Linked DNA regions of Thermoplasma volcanium GSS1. The protein of the gene in region 1 binds, or shares a complex with, the protein of each later gene. Links are inferred from orthologs where the notes say so. Each region holds a gene or a part of one and is shown on either strand. Other genes may lie near its edges.

Region 1 (8,200 bases):
AATTGCGTCCCTCAGGAACATCTCAATACCAGTATCCTTTATGTATCCGTATCCGCCAAATATTTGTATTGCTTCCCTCGCAATGTATTCTGCTGATTCTGATGCGTGCATTATGGCTGCTGCTGCGTATAAAGGATCGTCCCTGCTGCTTTCTAGCTTCTCCAATGCCCTATATGCAAGAATCCTGCTTGTTTCGTACTTTGTATACATATAGGCGAGCTTCTCTTGTATTAGCTCAAACTCACTAATAGGCAGGGAGAACTGTTTTCTTTCACTTGAGTACTTTACTGCCTCATCTAGTGCCCTTCTAGCCAGTCCAACAAATATAAATGCAAGTATTACCCTCTCTGAATTAAGGCCAGACATTATTATCCTTTTGCCATCGCCTCTCTTTCCAACTATCCTTTCATTTCCTATATCAATATCATTGAAAAACAGTTCTCCCGTCGGAGATCCTCTCATCCCCATCTTCTCAAACTTCTTTCCACGCTCAAAGCCTTTATCTGATGAAAGTACAATAACAGAAGTGTATGAATCTCCATCTTTAGCGTGCACGAGAAACAGATCAGCATACGGGCCATTAGTTATGAACGTCTTACTTCCTGTCAGAAAAATTCGACCACCGTGATCGTGCAACGTAGTATGCATAGCAAGCGCGTCTGAACCTGAACCTGGCTCCGTCAAACATAACGAACCTATCCACTCACCGGATGCAAGTTTAGGTACGAATTTTTCCCTTATAGCCTGGGATCCGTTCCTATAAACGTTATCAAGGCACAAGTTGCTGTGCGCACCATAGGATAAGGCGAGGGAAGGTGATGAATAGCCTAGTTCTTCCTCTATCACAGCCTGTGTAATATATCCCGCATCCGATCCGCCGTATTCCTGAGGTATGGTTACACCGAGGTAGCCGAGCTTTCCCATTTCCTTGAAAACGTCCACAGGAAAATAATCTTCCCTGTCTATCTTCATCCTTATGGGTTCTACTTCCTTCTTTACGAATTCCTTTATAGAGTTCCTAAGCAGATCATCCGCATCGACATAACTGTGCATGCGTGTATGAATCACTGATTCAATATATAGAGTTTATCATTGAATTATTTCACGATTGAATGAGATATAACGATGAAATATCTATAATTGTACTAGAAGATCCCGATATTTTTCGATATCACTTTTATAGTTTATGTTTATGAAGTTCACTTCATCATCCGATCCTATATCATAATATTGCAAAGGTTGTGTAAGAAGAAAAGCATGGAGGCTTTCTCCGCCTTTGTCCAGGTATTCCTTCAAAGCATTGTAAAGATCTTCCGTGTATATACCGAAGAGCGGTTCAAGCATGCCGTCCATGTGACGCGGAAAGAGCGGTGAGCCTTTGTATTGGGAAAGCATCTTCGAAACTAGCTCAGGCTTTATCAATGGCATATCCCCGGCTACAGCAAAGAATGTACCAAATTTGTCGATTGCTGCAAGGACGGAATCGGTTATTATTCCATTCGTTGTATCAAATTCTATGCTGCAGCCGTTACATATAATATCTTTGTCCTTCGTAAACACGTAAACCTTGCCTATATTTGATAATTTTGAAACAATAATCTCCAAAAGGCTTTTTCCACCAATCATGTATGAATGCTTGCCTGGAAATCTTACGCTCCTCTTGACAAAAACCACGAATGGCATTTTAACTTCCATAGGATCATTACCTCATAATTTGCAATATCTATCGCCATATTTAAGAGTCACCTATCCCAATTTATCCTCAATGAGTTAAAAATATTAATTTTAATCTTCAGATATAATTATCCCGTACTGCCCGAGATAATTTATAAATTGTTTGTAAAAATTCTCATCTTTTCCGAGGATTTCAGGTGCAACAACACCATATTTACCAATCTCATTTTTAGAGAGGAAGTCTGCCGTTGCTGATGCTGGAACAGAAGTTACGTTTGCCATTGAAGACCGCTTTCTTTTCTCATCGTATGGCGCCACCATGCTGGCCTCATGCTTTACAATGTCACCATTCCTTGTTCCAGTAACTTTAACGTACATGAGAGAAACATCCTTCACGCCGCTCATAGAGAGATTATTCCTAAATATCTCAGCTGTAAAATCAAAGGGTGCTATTTCGCTGTTTCCTACTTTAACCTTTTTACGGCTAAAGAAGCCTAGGTCCTTAAGTAGCCTTATCTTTTCTGCATGCCCGCTGTATCGTACAGTTTTCTCCCACATGCTGCCAGATGCACGGATGGTCTTGCCTAATGTGCGTAGGCCGTCAGTGTAGAATGCTTCAAGGTCTGTGTATTTCTGTATATTAATTTTCTCAAGGCCGCTAAGTGGTTCTACCTGAGTGATGCTACCGTTCTGTACGATGTGAACAGGCCTTGTATATTCGTCAAGCAAGCCTTCAACCGACCACGTTATTACGTAGTCCAGGCCGCCTATACGTTTCTCTGGTATACCACCCACATATATGTGTACATCCTTTACGTCTTCCAGTTCGTACGAAAAATGGCCTACAAGTACGTTGCTTATGCCTGGAGCAAATCCTATATCTGGCACAATAACTGAAGAACTCTTCTTCGCAACATCGTCAAGAAGAAAGACATCATCTTCATAATAAGATATATCTATCATCCTTACCCCAAAAGGAGCGATAGATTTTGCAAATTGAAAACCTACGCTTCCAGGAAGTGCCGATACCACTATATCGTAGTCAGATATTATGTGCTTTATATCGTCGCGAAGGGCATCCACCTGGATCACGCTTACTCTGCTACCAATATTATCCTGAATCTTCCTTAGGTTTGTTGGATCACGGTCTGCAACCGTCACATCCATCCCGTCCACCAAATTGAGTGCTACAGATGAACCTATTTGTCCCGATCCAAATACAATGCCTTTCATGTTTGTATATAAGTTGAAATAATTTTATTTTATCCATTGCGTAATGAGTAACGGCATAATCCCAAAAAATAGAGTAATTAATCGCCATTCCTATCTAATACCGATATGTATTGCAGGAGAGGCATTAGGCTGTTCCTTACATTCATCCCTTTCTCTGTTAGGGCGTAGGTAGTAATTTGACCAGATCTTCTTTCAACAAGACCAGAGTCTATAAGGTCCTTTATCCTCCTAGATAGGATCGTACTGCTTATCCCGGGTATAGAGGACCTAATGTCATTGAAGTTTTGCCTTGTGCTGCCGTTTCCCAACACGGATATGATCAGCATTGTGTATTTCTTGCCAAGGAGATGAAGGACAGATTCTGATGGATCGATACATATTTCTGTATCCCCGTATCTCAACATGCAAGCTTTAGACCTTGTTTGATCCATATGGATCCATACTATTATTGCTATATAATTCCTTCCTGACCCTTTGCCCAGTTGAGCATGCTTTCAAAGGGCACTTCATGCATATCGGTTCTTTCCTGCAGAAGTCCTTGCTTAATTGAACTATCATCGCATGAAAATTCTGCATCAGTTTTACATCAGCGAGTTGTTCTTCAACGCTTTTCTTTATGGAATCCACTTCATCAAAGGATGAATACCTCTCAAGAAATCTTACTGTATACTTATCTATAACAAAAACAGGAGCGTCGAGAGCGTAAAGGAGTATAGAATTGAGGGTCTCTTGCCCGATTCCTTTGATAGATTTCAATCTCTCAGCAAATGCATCAATATCCTTTATCCTATCAATTCCATTGAATTCCCCTACTATTAAGCAAGATACAGCTTTAAGCCTCTCCGCCTTCTGGTTGTAAAAACCTGAGCTCCTTATTAGTTTGGCGATCTCATTCTTCTCTATTTTGCAAACATCTTCGAGTTTCGTTATGCCGTGCGATTTCAGGTTTGCTATTGCTTTTTCCACGTTTTTCCAACTGGTATTCTGCGTTAGAATTGCTCCTATAACGATCTCATCTTTAGTTTCTGCCGGCCACCATCCAAGATCACCGTAGTAACGAAAAAGCTCTTCGTAAATATTTGCAAAATTCGGAGGGTTTGATGTCATTCCAAGGATTCTATTACACCGTACCCTATAAGTCTCCACCTATTCAATACGCGCCTTCCTATAGCCACGCGCATTCCGTTAAATGCAGCAACAGGATATTTTAGAGAAACTTCTATATCCGTACCTTTCACGTTGCTTACTACACCAACAGTATTTGCAGTAGCCACTGTAAACATCAAGGTCTCCTTTGCCCTTATAGGCTCAACGTTAAGTTCCTGGTCTGACCCGACAACACGCTTAAGCAGGTGTGCTTCCAGCCTCATTGAGAACGAGATAGGCGGCACCTTGCCTATGTATCCAGCTATCCTGCCAGTGAACGCATCTCCCTTTGTCAAGAATGGATCTAATTTTGTACCAACGGCGGCAAGGCCGCCTGGTTTTATCATATCATAGGAATATTTTCCAGCCATAAGGCTTACCACTTCCGTGGTAACATTGGTCCAAACAGTCTTATTTCCCCTGGTATTTTGTATGCCAGGTACTATTTCGATCTCATCGCCTATTTTTAGTGATCCCTGTGTAAGGGAACCCCCTATTATTCCTCCCTTAATCTGATCGATTGGCGTACCTGGTTTATTTACATCAAAGGATCTAGCAATATACATTATCGGATCGGATCCTTCGTTGTACTCGGGTGTAGGTATATACTTTTCAATAGCTTCAAACAAGATATCTATATTTGTATTATGATATGCACTGACCGGTATTATGGGTGCATTTTCAGCAATGCTGCCCTTAACAAATGCCTTGATCTCTTTATAACTTTCCAGTGCTCGCTCTCTTGTTACTAAGTCTATTTTATTTTGCACAATAACTATGTTCTTTATGCCCATTATCTCTAATGCAGTAAGGTGCTCCCTTGTCTGCGGCTGAGGGCAATGTTCGTTAGCCGCTATAACCAATAGCGCACCATTCATGAGGGCCGAACCAGATAGCATAGTGGCCATAAGCGTTTCATGGCCAGGAGCGTCTACAATCGATATCACACGTTCAAGTTCGCAATTCTCACTGGGTTGCCTTGTATAATAAGGATTCCCAGAAGCATCGTAACACTTATAAACCGGCGTATCAGCATAACCTAGCTTTATAGAAATTCCTCTCTTTATTTCTTCAGAATGCGTATCCGTCTTTACGCCTGTCAGGGCGAGAGTTAAAGTGCTCTTGCCATGATCGACGTGACCCACCATACCTATGTTTACAGTGGGCTGAGGCATTTTAAGCTTGCTGATCATCTTTTTTCTCCTCTATGGGCGTCGGCCCATACTGAGTTATCTTGAGATTAATCTGCGTTATGTCCGATCCGATTATAGAACCACGTGCAGTGATCCTCTTTCTTATGCCATTCTTGCCACGGTATCCAGAGGTATACTTAACAAGTATCTGCTTCTTGCCTTGGGTCTGCAGGTCCGGCCTCATAGCGAAACCGTCAACCGAACTTCCACCAGTTATCTTCATCTTATAGCCTACGAGATCAAAGAATACACCGTCTACTTCTTCGCCTATTTTTCTTCCGATTAGAGAACTCATTCTCTCGCTTGGAATTTCCCTCTTATACGTCTTACCTGTCTTAGGATCTGCAATTATTGCCAATGAATTTGCCATGCTAATCTGATGGCTAATATCAATACCCTTTATAAGAATTTAGGGATGATATGCTGTGCCCTAAAATTTACCTTTGCTTTTATGGATAATTAATTGCATTTAAATCGAAATAAAATATACGGGTTCTGTGATAGTTCTTGGACTTGAAGGTACAGCACACACGATAAGCTGTGGGATACTGGATGAAAATAGCATAATGGCTAACGTCTCATCCATGTACAAGCCAAAAACTGGCGGCATCCATCCAACTCAGGCTGCAGCTCACCATGTAGATAAGGTCTCTGAAGTAATAGCTAAGGCTATCGAGATTGCAGGAATAAAACCCTCAGATATCGATCTTGTGGCGTTCTCTATGGGACCAGGGCTTGGCCCATCGCTGAGGGTAACGAGCACTGCAGCAAGGACTCTCGCGGTCACCCTAAAAAGACCCATAATTGGTGTGAACCATCCGCTTGGCCACATAGAGATCGGGAAGAGGTTAAGCGGTGCACAAGATCCAGTTATGCTATACGTATCTGGCGGAAATACGCAAGTGATTGCACATCTTAACGGAAGATACCGTGTACTTGGCGAGACTCTCGATATCGGAATAGGAAATATGATCGACAAATTTGCCAGGTATGCGGGCATTCCCTTTCCAGGAGGCCCTGAAATTGAGAAGCTTGCAAAGGACGGTCGCAAGCTTCTTACTCTACCCTACTCCGTCAAAGGCATGGATACTTCGTTTTCCGGCATCCTAACCTCAGCGCTCGAATATCTTAAAAAGGGAGAACCAGTGGAAGATATAAGCTTCAGCATTCAGGAAACAGCTTTTTCAATGTTAGTTGAGGTGCTTGAAAGGGCACTTTATGTTTCAGGCAAAGACGAGGTACTTATGGCTGGCGGTGTTGCCCTCAATAACAGGTTAAGGGAGATGGTTTCTGAAATGGGGCGCGAGGTGGATGCCACTACGTACATGACTGATAAGAACTACTGCATGGACAACGGAGCTATGATAGCTCAGGCCGGACTCTTGATGTATAAATCTGGTATAAGGATGAATATAGAGGATACAAGCATAAACCCAAGGTATAGAATCGACGAAGTTGATGCACCTTGGGTAATTGAAAAAAATGTAAAATACAGGGATGCCGGTGCTGAATCAAGGATCGTTAATACAGATTTCTATGGGCGTAGCGCTGTTAAGAAGATCCGCATAGCAAAGGGATACAGGCTTAAGGAATTAGACGAGAGGATCAGGGGCGAACGTATGAAAAACGAGTTTACGGTGATCAGAAGGATGAGGGATGCTGGAATATGCGTGCCAATTGTATATGATTATGATCCATTTGAAAAAACACTTACCTTGAGCCAAATTCAAGGGGAATTACTTAGGGATGTCATACGTGCGAGGCCGAACGTTATGGGCAACGTAGGACATGATGTTGCAGTTATGCACAAAAATAAAATTTCACACGGAGACCTTACAGTGAACAATATAATCGTATCTGACAGGATATGCTTTATCGATGCGAGTATGGGAAAGGTAAACGCAGAACTAGAAGACCTTGCAGTCGATGTGTATACTCTTGAGGATTCAATAAATAGCCTGAGTGAAAATGGAAAAACACTCATGAAGGAATTTAAAATGTCGTATAGAGCAAATTTTCCACAAGCAAATGATGTACTGAACATAGTTGAAGACATAAGAAGGAGGCATAGGTATGTTTAAATTCGTTACAAGCAACAAGCACAAGTTTGAAGAGATCAAAGAGCTTGGGACACGTTATGGCATAGACATTGAATGGGTCAACATGAAATACGAAGAAATTCAGGAGGAAAGCACAGAAAAAATATCCTATGACAGCTGCAAGAAATTAATTAATTTGGTAGATAGCCCGTTCTTCATAGACGATACTGGGCTATATATTGAAAGCCTTAACGGCTTCCCTGGCCCATACTCATCATATGTTTCAAAAACCATAGGTAATTACGGCATATTGAAGTTGATGAACGGCATAGAAAAGAGAAGCGCTTACTTCGTTACTGTAATATCATTAAATGAGGGTGGAAAAATAACTCAGTTTACTGGCAAGGTCATTGGCGAAATATCAAAGGAGATCAGAGGAAAAAATGGATTTGGTTACGATCCTATATTTATTCCGAATGGAAGTGAAAGAACATTCGCAGAAATGGAAACTTCTGAAAAAAATATGGTTTCGCACAGGAGCATGGCATTCAAAGGGTTATTCAGCTATATTAAGGAAAACTACAATAAGTGAGAAAAACAAATTTAAATGCACAGAAAATAATTGAAACTTATAAAAAGCGAGGCATAATTTTTATATGTTGATCCCTCTTTTATTCATAAATAATCGACTTTCTGATGTTTTTTGAAAGGAATGAAAACCAATCGATCATTTTATGAGCTTCTATTTATTTCTTTCGATTGTGAAGGTATTTTTAACCAGTCTAATGTCGAATTACGTCATCTGTGATGTACATTCTGAAATAAATTAGAAAAAAACAAAAAACATATAAATAAACTCGCTATGTTCTGTCAATGAGTGAATTTGACGTTGCGGTAATAGGTGCAGGGCCGGCA
Region 2 (8,223 bases), 940 kb from region 1 along the record:
CCAACGGTAGTGTTATGAATGGGCCGCCATCATCAGGCCAGGTCTTGCATATCGGGTATCTGTACAGATCAACTTTTTCAAGTTCCGAATAGCCGCTGGGAATGCTGTTGGAAACTTTCGGCCTAAGGCCGCTCAATTCCCTCATCATTTCCAGGCCCTTCCCTATAAACGATTCGCTATCTCTGGGAGGCTTTACAATATCCGCGATCTTCACGCCGATTGAATACGGATCGTCGCCAAGTACTGCCTTTAACTTCTCGTTAGTTGAAAATAAATTTCCAACTGCAGGTACTTGACTCCCCTTCACATTTTTGAATAAAATGGTACGGCCTCTTCCCATCCGCTCTTCTTCGCTAAGAATGTAAGTTAAATCGAGATTTGGGTCAACTTCCTCAGTTATAGTTACTAGATCATTCTTCTTTGCAAGATAATCGAGATATTCGTGGAGATCCTCAAACGTCATGCGTGCTGATATAAACTAAGGTTAAGAAATTTCTCTTTTCTTGCTATAACGTATGCATTCCTCTACGAATCTCTTCGGAATGGCAATGTTGGACAAAAAATGAATATGCACATAGCTCGCCACTACATTATTTGAGTAGTAGCCGTCTTCTTCAAACCTGTCTTTATACTTCAGAACGAATGGATGGTCCACTTTATCTTGGAATTGGATCGTAGATCGATGGAACTCATGGCCTCTTGCAGTTTCACCATGCCTTAGAAGCATGTTGCTAGTTTTAGAAACTATCTCCCTGTAGCCAAGTATAAGTTTGTCTGTAAGAAAGGTCTTAGCTGGAACGATGCCAACGCCCGGATATTCGATGCCGTCCTGTCCTACAATAGTTCTTGTAAGATACATATAGCCACCGCATTCAGCCAGTGTAGGTACGCCTTTTTTTATCAGCTTAGCTATGTTTTCTCTTGCATCGACGGCATAGGCAAGTTTCTTTGCAAAAACTTCGGGATATCCACCGCCTATGTAGAGCCCGTCTGTATCTTCAGGAGGGATTTCATTGTTTAGCGGAGAAAAAAATACTAGCTCAGCTCCGAGATTCCTCAACACCCTAAAATTTTCTTCATAGTAAAAGTCAAAGGCGCTATCATAGGCCACCGCTATCTTGGCATATCCAACTCTTGATAAGAGCGGACTAAATTTAGGATCCAGGTCTCTTGATGCTCGGGCTATCTCGATTATTCCATCAACGTTAATGTGAGTAACCTTGCTCAGCCTCTCTATATAGTCTGAAAAAGAATTCAACTCGCTTGCCTGTACTAGCCCAAGATGTCGACTTTCAAGTCTTACTTCATCGTTTTTTTCAATATAACCAAGCACACGAACATTAGTATTATCTTCAATGGCCTTCTTAATGAGATCGTAATGCCGTTCTCCAGAAACCCTCGTAACTATGACACCGGCGAGAAGATCTCCTGAGAAGTCTTTAAAACCTTTTACGATAGCAGCAGCTGAACCTGACAATCCATATCCGTCAATTACAAGGATAATTGGGGTGCCGGTAATTCTGGCTAGATCTAGGGTACTGCCTTCGTCGGTCGATCCAAACCCATCCAGTAATCCCATCACACCTTCAATAACTGAAATATTAAAACTTGTGGAAGCGTCTGCCAATAACTGAAATATCCTTTCCCTCGGGATCATCCACAGGTCTAGATTATCGCTCGTTGCTCCAGCTAATAATGAATGAAACTGTGGATCAATGTAATCCGGGCCGACTTTGTATGGTTTGACTTTTAACCCTTTATTCTTAAGGGCAGATATGACTGCCAATGTTGTGGTGGTTTTTCCCACACCGCTGTTTGTACCGGCAATTATAACTCTGGGTACTTTCATCCAAAGTAACCCAAATCTTCTTTTCCTTGCTTGTTCTGGAACTCTTCCTGCATTTTTCCTGTTATCTGTTCTATCTGCTTGCTCCTTGTTTCAATATCGGACATGTCTATTTTAATTCCAATCTGTTTCTGTAAGACGTTTAGAACTTCCATCGCACTCTTCGGATCGGCAAAATAGCCTGAAGTTTCTCCCATGAGACACGCGCCATTTATCTTGAATATTTCCATTCCGAGGCCAAGAATTAGCCCGGCTGAGCCAACTATACCTCCGCCTGGTTCCCCTTTCGGAAATATTACCCCGTTCTTTTCTAGTTCCGGTATGAGTTTTTTGTCAGTCACAGCTCCTAGGACTCTAGGTCTTTCCACAATCTTACCAACGCTATAGCCACCAAGCGTGTATACTTCACTAACATTCATATCCTTTGCAAGTTCTAGCATCTTGTACGAAAGTTCATATTGAGCTTCTTGGGTTGTACCCTGAAAGTCTCCTCCAAGAACAAGGAGATCGTGCTTTCCTCTCATTTTTTTGTAATAGATAGAATTTCGAACAAGGTGAATCTCGCTGTCATCGTTTATGAATACCTGCGGTGGAAGATACTCAGAGAAAATATCATAGATCTTAACCATGTTTAATTTTTCAACTATATAATCTGCTGCGATCTTTCCAACGTTACCTATCCCAGGCAAGCCGCCTATGAGAATTGGTGATTTTAATTTGACGTCTCTATACTTTACCACTATTATTTTTTCCATATTTTCCCTCCAATAGCTCTTCCATTCTGTACTTTTTAAACCTGTCTACCGGTGAAAACCTAGGAGGAACAGCTATGTAGGTCTGAGAACCACATACTGGGCAGATCTCCTCCATAGTATAGCGACCACATTTCCGGCATTTTCTTATGAGAGATTTCATTGCCTAGAAAACTCCAATTCCACTTGTAGCTTTTTAGCCTTATCTGTTACACTCTGGACTATTTTCTTTAATGTTTCCTCAGCCTTTTTGTAGTCTTTATCCCTAACGACGATCCTATACCTAGGCGCCCCGACATACTCCAGTTCTGCCTTTCCGATCTCTGGTGGTATTGTGAGAACTTCCTTTATCTTTTCAACACCATCAGACGCTAGAGAATAAGCTTCGAAGTAACCCGCCACTGAAACTTCAGGTATAGTTATATTTTCCTTTGCGACTTCCACGAAAGTGTCTTTCCAGTCACCGTTTATGTCAGGTAACCATTCTCCCTCCGCTGCGGCAGCGCTTTCAAACGCAGCGAATAGAGTACCATAGAGCTCTACTAACCTTACACCAAATTCTTTCTTGCAGGCCTCAAGATCCTTGTTTAGTTTCGAGCAAACTATTTCGAATAGCTTGTCTGCCTTTTGTTCGTTCTTCCATTCAGCTATCTTTTCCCTGCTTTGATGTTGGTTAACTCTCTTCAAAGAGAGGTCTACATTTTTCCTCTCCTGATTTACATTTATGACTTTGCAAACCACGCGCTGGCCTTCCCTAAGGTAGCTTCTTATGTGTTTTACCCAACCAGTTGCAACCTCTGATATATGTATGTAACCTTCGACACCAGGATACTCTTCTAGTATCCCATTTGCACCGAAGTTCTTAACCTCTGTTATCTTCACTACTACTAGATCGCCTACCTCTGGGAGCAGTTTTATGTTCATAGGCTCTCTATCACTTCTCCGGATGTTTCAAGCACTCCTCCTGTAGGCTTAGCTATTGTTGCCCCGCATATATTGCATGTCACAACGGATGATGGACGTGCGAAGACAACCTGTACATTGCCACAGTCCTTGCACTTTATCTTGAGAAAATGCCCACTAACGTTTTTTGGTTTTACAAATTTAACTTCACTCATGATTATGCCTCCACTATCTCGAATTTCTTAGCCCTTATCCCCGGCGGTGTAATAGCTTTATGGCATTCATCGCACACGAGGCGGAGAGCAATTCTCTTAGTTGGTTTCTCCCTACCTTCAAATCTCGGCCTTGGAAAACCTCCATATCCAGACGTTACCCTCCTGAATCTCCTTTGGCCAGCTTTCAACTCGCTTGCCTTCCTCTTTCTAACCCTCTCAACAGAATGAGTTGTATGCTTCTTACAGTATGGACAATACGTAACTATCTTTTTTGGCATTTTCAACTTGAATTCACCTTTGACTTCGAAAGTATTTCAATCTATTATTTTTACCTTTTCCAAGATTAATATTGTCAATTTTTTGTCGATTCTTTAATGGATCGATACTTGATCGATACTTCAAGTAAAATGATGAAATACTGTAAGTAGATTCATATACAATAACGGTATTTACGTTTGTGTATGCCTATAAGGCATGACACAGGATTTTTTAACATCCGATAACTTAAAGGCTCATGTACCAATTTATTGATATTATTAGCCTTACGATTACTATTGTGCTCGAGAAGAACATCACATCATGAAATTCTGTATCGAAGGAAGTTTATAAGGATCTCAAAAAGTACGGTACGCCTTCATGTTATTATTCGAATATAATCAATAAAGGAGTTGCACTTGTTAAGATCTAAAGGAAAAGGTTGTGAAAAAAGAGAAAGCAAAAGTAACGCATTTGGAAAGGCCAATGCTTTCTGCATTATTTGGTTTTAATATAATCGATGGGAATGCATAATTCATGTAGCTGTCAGAATGCACGACTACAGTAGGCATTGATCGAAAAATTAGGAATAATACTGTAGTAAATGAGTATAATCAACTCTAACCGCTTACCGTTTAGGAATAACAGACCTATTTATGCTTTCATTACTTAATGTTTTATCTCTATTTTAGTTCGGATGAACATTATTGTAATTTGATCTAGAGCTTTGACAGAACGTCTTTCAGTACATCCCCTTTCTTTATACCTAACGCAGATGCTGCACTGGTGACTTCTACGATTTTCCCATTTAGCATATCATCAAGTGTTTTAATGCCGGTTATGCGTACTGCAGTATCCCCAAGTTTTTCTGCTGCATCAAGGTTAAGATACCCGCACATAGCGTATCCATGTTCTCCTTTTAATATTAATAGTGGTGCATTACCTAGCCCCATTCTGAAAAACTGGAACGCTTTTCCATTTAGGTTAACGGTATCGATTTCTATCATAGTAACATGGTATCGTTGGAAAGCATAAATAACTCTGTTTGTTGATAATTCTATTTTCACGATGGCTAATAACCTAGATATGCTATTTGAGCGACAGCAATAATCAAACTGTGTCAGTGCATTGCATATTTGATAAAGGTTGGTAAACGTACACTAGAATTTATGCTAATGGAGTTATAGATGCGGTAATCTAATAATAATTAGAAGACTGAAAAGCTTGTTTTATGGCCATAGTACAATGCAGATTGCACGTAATGCCTAACATTAAATTTAACTTTAGATCGAGGCATAAAATCAACAAAGAGCAAGCAATATACAATGTTTAAAATATCAATGTATATTTAGCATCAGCATGGAGAAGTCTATCAGGGATTTCCAATTCATCATCTACGCTGCGTTGTTCGTAATTTCTATGGCGGTCTTGGTTATAGTTTCAAATCAGCTGATATTTCATAATTCATTTCTCAACGATGCACAGTTCAACGTCGGCGATTGGGTATATTGGATATTTGCTGTATCTTTTATAGCCGCCATTATGTTTGGATACTCGATGTGGGCAAACTTAAGGGATACCTCAAGGTTCGAATCCCTAATCAACAGCTCAAGTAAAAGCGTTTTCGTACGAAATCTTGATGAATTAGAGAGGCTTGCCAAAAAACTTGGCAAAGGTTATTTGATCCAGCTAGAAAATGCAAAGGAAAAGTGGAAAGTTAAGTAATTAAGTCCTTCACAAACTGCGGCAACTTGAACACCCCATCCAAGACATCTTCGTTGAAATACTTTCCCTTTATTGCCGGTTTTCTTGGGTTCATTGCATCTTCACTTGCTATCGTGAAGGACCAGAAACCACTAGGATAAGTGGGTATGAAGCCCGTATATACTTTCACGTCCTTAAAGAGCCTCCTCATGCCAGTGTAAGCTAGTTTTAATGCTTTTGGCTGATAAAATGGAGAACCTGACTGTGATACTATTACTCCGCCGTCGCTAAGTATTTTCGTTATATCACTATAAAATTCCATGGAAAAAAGGCCTTCAGCTGGACCCTCCGGATCGGTTGAATCTATTATAACCAAATCGAATTTTTCATTACATTTCCTTACATACTTTATGCCGTCGTCAATGATCAGGTTAACCCTCTTATCGGTGAAGGCCGAAGAAAGGTCCGGAAAGAACCGTTTCGAAACTTCGACGACCTGGCCATCTATCTCTACATTGACGATCTTATTTAGGCCTAGATCTAACAATCTTCTGGCAGCACCACCATCTCCCCCACCTATTACAAGGGCCGATTGAGGTGGATTCTTTGTCATGTGGTAAGGGATCATAGTTATGAGTTCGTGGTAGATGTACTCATCCCTCTCTGTTAGCTGGACCGTTCCGTCGATGGCTAGAAGCTTACCAAAGTCATATGTATCGAATAAATCGATTCTCTGGTAGTCAGTTTTTATGGAGAGGAGCTGATCGCTTACCCTGAACGATAGCTGCAAGTTATCAGAATACCGCTCGGAAAACCAATTTTCAATGAGCTTCATACGACTTTTATTCCTATACAATATTTAGATTTTGGCTTATACATCAATCATAGCTATACTAAAGAACGAGAATCCTGCTTAGAAATTAAATATGCATAACGCGGGTGATTTCCGTGCTATACAAAATATAGGGAAAAATGGTTTGGTATTACATTCGATAAAAGATTATATTCTCACATAATACCTCTGCATGGACAGAAAAGAATTACTTAGCAAGCCAGTTCAAGACCTGCGCATTGACGGGAATACAACCCTATCAAATCTTATGGCCCAGTTCTCTAACATAGGTGGCTTTACTGCTGCAAAACTCTATGAAGCCCATTCGATAATTTCTGACATGTTTTTGGAAGATAACACAACCTTCCTTTCGTTCCCTGCCGATATTATATCTACCGGTCTACGCGGCCTAATAAACGATGTTGTGAAGAGGAAACTAGTCGATGTCATAATTACTACTTCTGGAACGCTTGACCATGACATCGCAAGAACATTCGGAAAATATTACTGCGGTTCCTTCAACTACAGCGACGTGGAACTGAGGGAGATCAACATAAATAGGTTGGGAAACGTGCTTGTCCCAGATGAATCATATGGAGAACTCATAGAAGAAAAGGTGATGGAACAGCTCGAGAAGCTCTATTCGATAAAGAAAGAGTGGGCAACGGTCGATCTCATAAAAGAGATCGGGCTTAGCATTAACAACGAATCATCAATACTCTATAATGCTGCAAAGAACGATATCCCAATATTCGTGCCTGGCATAACCGATGGCTCCTTTGGTTCTCAGTTGTGGAGCTTTTACGAACAGCACCACGATTTTAAAATAAATTTGCTCGAGGATGAGCACAGACTTTCCGATATAATATTCGATGCAAAAAAGACGGGTGCAATAATGGTTGGTGGAGGTATATCGAAGCATCACACCATATGGTGGAATCAATTCAGGGATGGTTTGGATTACGCTGTCTACATAACTACTGCACAGGAATATGACGGCTCACTCTCAGGGGCAAAGCTTGAAGAAGCCATATCTTGGAAGAAGGTCAGGCCAAACGCTAGGTTTGTGAATATATATGGAGATGCGACTGTGATTATGCCAATACTCATGGCTCCATTCCTGTAGGTATACGTTAAACAAATATAAATAATTTTTATAAATTTATAAAATGAATTAGCGATTGTTCTGACCCTGAAATATAATTGTAATTTATAAAATATCATAATCTTTATTAATTGATACAACATATTTGTATATGGAACTGTTAAAGGTTGGTGATCAAGCCCCTGATTTTGAGACTGTTGATCAAAGTGGAAGCAAAGTTAGATTGAGCGACTTTAAGGGACAGCCAGTTGTTCTTTACTTTTACCCTAAGGATAACACTCCTGGATGCACAACGGAAGCCTGCAACTTTAGGGATAACTTTAACTCATTTAAGGAAGCCGGTATCAAGGTTATAGGGGTGAGCGTTGATTCGCCGGAATCACATAAGAGGTTCGCAGAAAAGTATCAGCTCAACTTTACGCTTGCCTCTGACAAAGAAAAGGAAATTTGTAAAAAATATGGTGTGCTAGGTCTTGCAACGGCTAAGAGAGTGACATACATAATAGATCGAGATGGAAAGATCGTCTACGTATATCCAAAAGTCACACCTAAGGATCACGCAGTGGAAGTTATGAACAAAATAAAGGAGCTAGGCCTTATACCATCCTGAT
Region 3 (7,947 bases), 690 kb from region 1 along the record:
TTTCGGTATAGGTATATTCTATACACCGAGCAATGCCATACTTATGTCTACTGCCCCGCCAAATAAGAGAGGTTCAGCTGCTGGCCTTAGGACAGTCATACTTAACTTAGGTTCGGTTATAGGTATGTCTATGGTATTTTCAGTAGTCGCTGCATTAGTTCCGGAATCAGCATTGAGCTCAGCATTCCTTGGTGTGAAGATAGCCCAAGTTAATGCTGTAAAACCAGACTTTTTAGACGGGATAGGCTTATCCTTCCTTATATCGGGCCTTTCTTCCCTTCTTGCAGCCGTGATAGTATCCATAAGTCATATGAAAAGGGCGAAATCCAGTGCAGTCTCAACTCACTGATAATTTAAGAGCTTTCGTTAAACAAATCAAGAAATCAGAGTTAATATCATTCGACATAGAGACGCTTGTAGAAGACGGGAAGTTTTTGAACAACGAAAATATAATTGCTATATCGTATTGTACAGGAGATCTTAATTGCAATGTGTTTGTGGCAGAATCTGAAGGGGAAGAGGAGACTATTCTCCAGAATTTTGATTTACTGCTGGGAAATGTAAAACCTGCAATAATACTGGGATATAATCATACAGGATACGATATACCTCTTATATCCTATAAGATAAGGAACTTCAAAGACTACAAATTCTGGAATATCAGAGAATACTTCGGTTCTGCATACACTTTAGACGTTATGTATTTAGTCAAGAATTTGACAGGCAAGATAATGAAGCTTGAGGATGCAATATCACTTTACCTTGGGAAAAGTGAACTTGAGGCAAAGATGATACCTTCACTCAATGGGATGGGAAAGGGGGAAGCAATAAAATACCTTTGGAAAAATGAAAGAAAAAAATTCGAAACATATTCTCTTAACGATTCTATTTCTACATTAAAAATATTCTACAAAATTATGTGTGATGGATAGCTTATAGCGAAAGCTTTCCAGGTACCTTTGGAAATGGATGTACATCCTCTATTCTACTGAGACCGCATATGTACCTAGTTAACCTCTCAATGCCTATGCCAAAGCCAGCTGAAGGATATAGGCCGTCTTTTGCAAATTCTATGTACCATTTGAACTGTTCTTCTGTTTGCCTCTTTTTATGGATCCTTTCGATAATCCGATCCAGCTTATACTCTCTCTCACCTCCAGACAGGGCTTCACCGAAACCTTCTGGGTATACCAGATCCATGTCAACTAGTATACCAGGTCTCTGCGGGTCTTCTCTGTCATAAAATTCTCTTTTTTCCAAAGGGATATCTATTATCCAGAAAGGTTCTTTCTTTTCTTTGGAGAGTATACTCTCGAAGTCGCCTCCGTACTCTTTTTCTGCATCTTTATATCGTATTCTTTCAAATGGTTTCTTAGGAATACGGAGATCTCTTCCAAAGAACTTAAGGTCATCGGAGTGCGTCTTTTTAATTTTTGAGAATAATTCAACAATCATCTCCTCCCCTAATGACATTACATCTTCACGTGTAGCATCCCTTATCTCGAGATCTAGCTGAGTAAATTCGGATAAATGCCTTCCAGTTTCTGCCTTGTCTTCTTCTTCAAGCCTTATGTTAGGAGAGAAGGTAAAAATTTTGCCGAAGTGCTTGGTGAGAATATGTTTGTGGAATATCATGCTTTTAGTGATCGAATATTTATACCCATAATAGTCGATCGTAGGATCGTAGACCGGATGGTTCAATGGATCTGTAAGCACTGAAATTATTACTGGAGGGACTTCAATAAACCCTCTTCCTTTGAGGTAATCGGAGAGATAAGATCTTACAGAACTCTCTATTTTCAATGCCCGTTGCAGTTCTGGCTTTTCTAAATGCGAATTCACTTCATATACAAGGTCGCTTATTTCTTTTGCTTCCATAAAATGAAGATTAAAGTATGCTTAATCAATTTTGTCTCTTTCTAAAGAACAATATGTCAATTAACGTCAAATACAAAAAGCCATATTAGACATAATGACTAAACTTAAATACATCTATGATATAATAAAATATGGATGAGAAAGACCTCCAAATACTTAACTACCTGATGGAAAACGGCCGAGACAAGATATCTGATATGTCACGTACACTAGATATCCCGAGGGTAACGATATATGAGAGAATGCAGAACATGATCAAGAGTGGCATAATAAAGAAATTTACAATAGTACCGGACTACAAGGCTCTCGGCATTCCTGTAGTTGCATTTATACTTGTGGCTTATACGCCAAAGGATGGCATTTCACAGAGGGATCTAGCAGCTAAGATAGCGACGTTTAAAGAGGTAGAAAATGTGTATATAATCGCTGGGGAATGGGATCTGCTGATAAAGGTACGAGAATCATCAACTGAAGCCATAGGAAACTTTGTCCTAGATAAACTGCGAGAGATGCCTGGCATAGAAAGAGCTCAGACAATAACGGTATTCTCGGAGGTAAAATAATAAATTTGGATGTTAAACCATATTTTTAGGAATACAATATAGAAGGAATTTAAGGAAATTTATCCAGATATTATGGCATATTTCAATCTGTCTATGCTTAAGGATATCTCCGATATATATTCATCTAGGCGATTGGCTATCATTGTATTCGCCTTTTCTATTTTTTCCATTATATTCTGAAAATTATACCCAAAACTGAATTTATCGTTGTCAAAGACAACTATGTTATTGCCAGTAGCTCGCAGATCGTTTATTGCGCTTATGGCCTTCTCTCTTCTGTTGCCCTCTTTAGAAGATGGTACGACAATTATACTCAAAGCCTCCCTACCAGATTTGTTTAATATTTCGAGGAATTTTGAATGAGCATATTGAGCGAAAGAACCGCCAAAACCGCTGACAAGTACAAACGATATTCCTGTACTCTTTAATTTCTGCGCTGCGTACAAAGCGTCTTCTTCAGTAAGCCCATCCATTATCTTTATGGGGTTAGCTGAGTATTTGAGAAAAGGGTTCTTTATATTCTCTATGGAATAGACTTCAAATGAAATTTCTCTTCCCTTTACATTCAAGCTTCCGTTATAGTAGGAATTTCTGGCAGGTGTGCCTCTAAACACTGCATAGCTTTCAACGTTTCTAATATCTATAGGGTTCATTTTTCTTAATATTCTGAATCCTGCATTACCAAACGAGACAACAACGACGTTCGTCCTGCAGGAATAGTATTCGTGTGCAACTGTTGGAGGATCGATATACCTTTCTTCTCTGAATACTGATCTTCTTTGAATAAGCCTCACCTCCCGTCCTTTCGTGCGGTGGCGCCTGCTTGTTTAAAATTTTCAAAGGATGCAAGCGCCTTCATCAAATCGCTCATGTTCTTGGATTTTTTCTTAACGAACTTAAGGACGAACGGTTCTAGTGACTCTCGCAAAACTGCTGAGATTAGATCGTTTTCATCTTTAAAGAATCCATTTTCTATGGCAGTCTTTATAATAAGTTTTGAATTTTCATCCAAAATTAAACCTTCGTGGGTTTTTTGTAGATCATCCTTAACCACAGATATTCTTTTGCTCGAGATGTACTGCATAACAGCATGCCTTATAAACTCTGACCTGCTTCCGAACTCGGGATTAAGATTTAAGAATTCATCGATTTCGTTTATTTCTTCTTCTGAAATTCTCAAGGTCAGCTTAACGTCCTTATTGAGCAAGTTCCATGCCTCCTGAATGTATAAACTAATTTATATTTTAATTTTTCTACCTTGACCGGACATGTGACATTTTTAATGTCATACATGGATATAATTGATTTTAGATCATGCGTAACGACGTTAATATTGGTGTTTTGCATTCATACAAATATGACTGACAGCTACGACAAGCTTCTTGAGAAGGCTAAAGATGTTTTATCAAGCTCAACGAAGAATATAGATAGGCTTAAGATACCAGAACCAGAGATCATAAGGGAAGGAAAAGCCACGATAATTCGAAATTTTCAGGATATAATTGACATAATCAACAGAGACCCGGATCAAGTAATAAAATTCCTCACAAGAGAATTAGGAACGAACATAGTCCAAAATGGCCGAAGGCTTATTATAAATAAAAAAGTGACGCTTGAGGAATTGCAAGAAAAGATGAACGAATACATTAACACATATGTCAGGTGCTACGAATGTGGATCGCTGGACACGGAGATACAAAAGTCTGGTAGGGTATCATTACTTGTGTGCAAAGCGTGTGGCGCACAGCACCCCATACATACAGTTAAAGAATTCAAAGAAGAGGAAGGCATAGAAGAGGGCAAGGAATACACGGTAGAAATATCGGAAGTGGGAAGTTCAGGCGAGGGCCGTGCATCTTTCAGAGGATTCACAATATTCGTACCCGGAACAAAAAAAGGAGAGACTGTTAAAGTAAAAATAAAGAAAATCAAAAACGATGTAGCGATTGCGGAAGTTGTTTCTAGGACTTCTGATAAGAAATAGATATTATCATTTTTCTCCTTTATTTCTTAAATCCGCCTCTCTTTCTTCTTTTACTCTCTTGGGAATAAGCAGCGGATTTAGATTTGTCAAGAATTCTACAAACTCATCCTTTGTAATTTCTCCTATTGCTATTGAAATTCCGAAAAATATAAATACAGCTGCTAAAGATACTAAAAGCAGCACAAAAAAGGAATACGGATGGATATACATAAGAAGAATGTATCCGTATAGAATTTCCGCAAACGAAGGAATTGCCTGTCTTAGAATGCGGTATCCTATATGCATCACATTTTTACTATAAATGTATTTATACACTATATAATCACCGATCGCAACAATAAGAGATGCAAAAGCTGTACCCGTATACCCCATAGATAGGTGCGTATAACCAAAGAGCGAAGGTGGCACAAATATAAAGTTAAGTGCAATATTGGCTATTATCGAAGGCGTGGTTATTTTCGCAATATTCCAGGTTTTTCCAGAGGCAATTATTTGACTGACATAGGGTCCAGTTATTATACCTATATAATTGCCCAATGCAACGAATACGAGGATCAAGTAGTAAGGGCGATAGCCTGCGCTAAAGATATTTAAGAAATACACAGAAAATACTGATAGCGCTATAACGAAAGGAAGAATAAACAACGAAATAAACCTCTCTAAGTCAGGCGCTTCATACATTATGTCCTTACTCTTTTCCTTTCTTGATAAAACGGGCACGAAGAAACCGCTTATCGCACCAGAGAATGATATTAGTGAAGTACCTATAATCTGTGATGTATATAGAGCGCTCGTTGCATCTGCGTGCCAGTAAAATTGTACGATTATTTTATCTATATTGCCGTTTATCGTAGATATGCCAGAGGACGCTGCTAAAGGCAAAGCGATTATTGCAAAATATTTTAACATCTCCTTATTCGGCCTGCCCAAGTGCCATGGCCGGCCCAGGTACATCATATAAATATAGTATACTGTATAAGTGATCGAATATACAGAACCTATAACTATAGCTAAATCTGCATCTGGAAACCTGAAGAGCCTATATTCGTATATGACCCCGATAGCAACAAACAAACCATTCCTGGAAATGGCCTCTACGATTGACGGCAGGACCTGCCTATACGAGGAAAACGTAGACGAATAGTATGACTTTGGGATCGATAACAGCGTACCAAAAAAGTAATAGGGTATCAGAGCTATTATTACCCAAAACTCAACTGGATTCTGGAAGCCTCGATGAAGGACGTCCGTCCAGAAAAACAATGCGGAGAGGGCAAGTATAACGAATATAACAGCAAGTACGAGTTTTACAGCAAAAAATGTATTAGTAGCTTCCTCTACATCCTTCCCTTCTGAAATACTCTTCGTATATGCGCTACTAAAGCCTAATTCAGTGGCAAGGGAAAATATGCCGGTAAACCCCATGCCGAAGGCTACGAACCCCCATATTGTTATCCCAACATACCTTGTTATAAAAAAGAGACCGATATAGCCTGCAATGGCGTTTATTATGTTTTGAGTAACCAAAATGGGGGATTTTTTAGTAAACAACAGATGGTAATAGAAAAAAGTGGTTTAAAATATTCCCTAAGAGAATCAGTGGGCTATAGTCTGCGACTGTTCTCTCAGGAACTGCTGTAGATAGTAGAATGATCCTGTTCCTTTGCCGGATACGCCACTCAGTTTCCACCCAACAAAAGGCTGCGATCCAACCATTGATCCAGTGGAACCGCCACTCTTTCTGTTAGCGTAGATTACCCCAACCTCTATATTGTCGAAGTAATACTGTATCTCCTTCGGGTCTTCCGTGAATATACCTCCGGTGAGCCCGTAGTCCATGCTGTTGATATCATCTACAGCTTCTTCTATGCTATTGCACTTGAACACGCTGAGAACAGGAAGGAATATCTCATTCCTTGCTATGTATGCATCCTTCGGCAGATCCGTCACTATTGTTGGTTCTACATAGAAGCCAGGTTTGTTAAGTTCGTGGCCGCCCGTAAGTATCTTGCCCTTGTTGAATTCAGGCTTTAATTTTATGAACTTATCGTAAGCTTCCTTATTTATTATAGGATTGAGGAATGTATCCTTCTTCCTTGGATCGTCTGGCTTAATGGCCTCTGTCCTTGCCTTGAGCCTCTTCATAAATTCATCATATATGTCCTTATGTACGTAAAGTAGTGAACAAGCACTGCACTTTTGCCCAGCAAACCCAAATGCGGCTCTAACAACACCTTCCACAGCCTTGTCCATATCGGCTTTGTTGGAAACTATTATAGCATCTTTTCCCCCCATTTCAGTTATGACTACCTTCGGGCCGTTGTCTATGGATTTCCTCTGGATGTCCAGACCCACATCCCTCGACCCAGTAAACACGATGCCTGCAACCTTCTTGTTCTCAACTATATGCCTTCCTACTAGGCCGCCTGAACCTGATACAAACGCTAACACATTCTTCGGGACGCCTGCCTCATGCATCAATCTAACCCAGAGATAGAGGGAGAGAGGTATATCACTTGAAGGTTTCAGTATAACGGCGTTGCCGGTCACCAAGGGAGCTGAGCTCATGCCTACTCCGATGGAAAAGAAGTTGAATGGAGAGATAACGCCAAATACCCCGTACGGCTTCATAATGCTTATGGATTCTTCATTCCTATAGGCTTTTCCTGTGAACCTTATGAAACCCTGGTTTTCTATCAAATTCATGGCATAATATCTCATAAAGTCTATTGCTTCATCCACATCTCCAATAGCTTCGTATCTGTTCTTCCCGTTTTCATAAGTAAGTATAGCTGCAAACTTAAACTTCTGTTCACTTAGCATATCTGCGGCCTTTAGGAATATCAAGGCCCTTTTCATATACCCCAGGCTGTACCATGCCTTGTAAGATTTGTACAGCATATCAACAGCTTTATCTACGGATGAATCCGATGCTAGTTGGAAAGTGGCTATCTCCTTCCCATCAATTGGGCTTATATCCTTTATTTTCTTAGACTCTATAACATCGCCATCTATTATGTTTGGATACTCCTTATTGAAATACGCCTCTATTTCTTTCAGGCTTTCTTCGTATAACCTATGAAACTCCGCCTCTTTTCCTGCCTCCGACATACGGAGATAAGTATTCTCATTTTCAAATGGCATGTATGCAATATCTCATTGATATACATATTATTTTGCAATGCTGAATAATGCTAACAATTAATATGTTACATCCTTTACAAATATAGGGGTATTATAATTAGAAAAATTCGAAAACGAGAAAAAATAAAGTATAATAAATCTATGCTTATGTATGATAAACGTAGGGCTTTACTACAAGGTAAAGAAAGGGCACGAAGAGGAGTTTGAGAGAACCTTTAATCAGGTAATGCAGATGTTAAAAACTTCAAGCTCCGGAATAAAAGACGTAAAGTTGTATCAAGATGTTAATGACAAACAGCAATATATGATATTCACGGAATGGGAGAGCCTTGAAAGCTTCAAGAATTTCATTGCCAGCCGTCCTTTTAAGGAGACTAC

Evidence for each region.
Region 2: the proteins of eif2g (region 1) and TVG_RS02140 are in contact, whole or in part, in a crystal structure (PDB 3CW2), measured with the Saccharolobus solfataricus proteins. The link is inferred for Thermoplasma volcanium GSS1 from one-to-one orthologs. Residues at the interface, in WP_009988771.1 of Saccharolobus solfataricus: Asp222, Lys225, Pro226, Gly227, Thr228, Gln229, Phe230, Asn231, Leu233, Lys234, Gly235, Leu259, Phe273, Thr274, Lys275, Tyr300, Leu301, Asp302, Pro303, Ser304, Leu305, Lys307; in WP_009989173.1 of Saccharolobus solfataricus: Val185, Arg186, Thr187, Asn188, Glu189, Pro190, Leu191, Gly192, Val193, Glu194, Ile196, Lys197, Ile200, Ser201, Leu204, Ile217, Lys218, Ile219, Tyr220, Thr221, Ile222, Gly223, Ala224, Pro225, Tyr227.
Region 3: the proteins of eif2g (region 1) and TVG_RS03440 are in contact, whole or in part, in a crystal structure (PDB 2QMU), measured with the Saccharolobus solfataricus proteins. The link is inferred for Thermoplasma volcanium GSS1 from one-to-one orthologs. Residues at the interface, in WP_009988771.1 of Saccharolobus solfataricus: Trp33, Pro65, Glu66, Gln148, Val151, Asp152, Val154, Ser155, Lys156, Ala159, Leu160, Tyr163, Arg164, Lys167, Ile180, Ile181, Pro182, Val183, Ser184, Leu186, His187, Ile189, Asn190, Asp192, Ser193; in WP_231918336.1 of Saccharolobus solfataricus: Met1, Leu2, Arg4, Leu5, Tyr6, Lys8, Leu9, Pro10, Ile106, Lys108, Lys109, Glu110, Lys111.

The regions. Positions count from the first base shown.
Region 1 is NC_002689.2:1,333,502-1,341,701, forward strand. What follows is about bases 3,129-6,098. They hold eif2g (translation initiation factor IF-2 subunit gamma), read right to left. Parts: upstream 5,247-6,098; coding sequence 4,011-5,246; downstream 3,129-4,010. Other genes in these bases: TVG_RS06805 (winged helix-turn-helix transcriptional regulator), read right to left, coding at 3,129-3,338; TVG_RS06810 (endonuclease III domain-containing protein), read right to left, coding at 3,319-4,014; TVG_RS06820 (30S ribosomal protein S6e), read right to left, coding at 5,230-5,616; TVG_RS06825 (bifunctional N(6)-L-threonylcarbamoyladenine synthase/serine/threonine protein kinase), read left to right, coding at 5,744-6,098. Also shown: TVG_RS06790 (acyl-CoA dehydrogenase family protein), read right to left, coding at 1-1,053; TVG_RS06795 (molybdenum cofactor guanylyltransferase), read right to left, coding at 1,135-1,695; TVG_RS06800 (saccharopine dehydrogenase family protein), read right to left, coding at 1,786-2,907; more of TVG_RS06805, read right to left, coding at 2,985-3,128; more of TVG_RS06825, read left to right, coding at 6,099-7,327; TVG_RS06830 (XTP/dITP diphosphatase), read left to right, coding at 7,320-7,877; TVG_RS06835 (FAD-dependent oxidoreductase), read left to right, coding at 8,159-8,200. UniProt on the Methanocaldococcus jannaschii protein: eIF-2 functions in the early steps of protein synthesis by forming a ternary complex with GTP and initiator tRNA.
Region 2 is NC_002689.2:398,713-406,935, forward strand. The notes cover bases 1,641-4,633. They hold TVG_RS02140 (translation initiation factor IF-2 subunit alpha), read right to left. Parts: upstream 3,523-4,633; coding sequence 2,758-3,522; downstream 1,641-2,757. Other genes in these bases: TVG_RS02130 (cobyrinate a,c-diamide synthase), read right to left, coding at 1,641-1,849; TVG_RS02135 (proteasome assembly chaperone family protein), read right to left, coding at 1,846-2,601; TVG_RS08265 (RNA-protein complex protein Nop10), read right to left, coding at 2,573-2,761; TVG_RS02145 (30S ribosomal protein S27e), read right to left, coding at 3,519-3,716; TVG_RS02150 (50S ribosomal protein L44e), read right to left, coding at 3,719-4,000. In the rest of the region: TVG_RS02125 (menaquinone biosynthesis decarboxylase), read right to left, coding at 1-463; more of TVG_RS02130, read right to left, coding at 485-1,640; TVG_RS02155 (YunC family protein), read right to left, coding at 4,691-4,978; TVG_RS02160 (DUF3198 domain-containing protein), read left to right, coding at 5,331-5,696; speE (polyamine aminopropyltransferase), read right to left, coding at 5,689-6,510; TVG_RS02170 (deoxyhypusine synthase), read left to right, coding at 6,701-7,633; bcp (thioredoxin-dependent thiol peroxidase), read left to right, coding at 7,764-8,222. UniProt on the Methanocaldococcus jannaschii protein: eIF-2 functions in the early steps of protein synthesis by forming a ternary complex with GTP and initiator tRNA.
Region 3 is NC_002689.2:646,058-654,004, reverse strand. What follows is about bases 2,895-5,611. They hold TVG_RS03440 (translation initiation factor IF-2 subunit beta), read left to right. Parts: upstream 2,895-3,798; coding sequence 3,799-4,425; downstream 4,426-5,611. Other genes in these bases: TVG_RS03435 (oligosaccharide flippase family protein), read right to left, coding at 4,432-5,611; TVG_RS03445 (ribbon-helix-helix domain-containing protein), read right to left, coding at 3,232-3,648; TVG_RS03450 (cell division GTPase), read right to left, coding at 2,895-3,235. In the rest of the region: TVG_RS03470 (MFS transporter), read left to right, coding at 1-349; TVG_RS03465 (3'-5' exonuclease), read left to right, coding at 330-932; TVG_RS03460 (asparagine synthetase A), read right to left, coding at 934-1,878; TVG_RS03455 (Lrp/AsnC family transcriptional regulator), read left to right, coding at 2,010-2,441; more of TVG_RS03450, read right to left, coding at 2,501-2,894; more of TVG_RS03435, read right to left, coding at 5,612-5,976; TVG_RS03430 (aldehyde dehydrogenase family protein), read right to left, coding at 6,022-7,569; TVG_RS03425 (antibiotic biosynthesis monooxygenase family protein), read left to right, coding at 7,721-7,947. UniProt on the Methanocaldococcus jannaschii protein: eIF-2 functions in the early steps of protein synthesis by forming a ternary complex with GTP and initiator tRNA.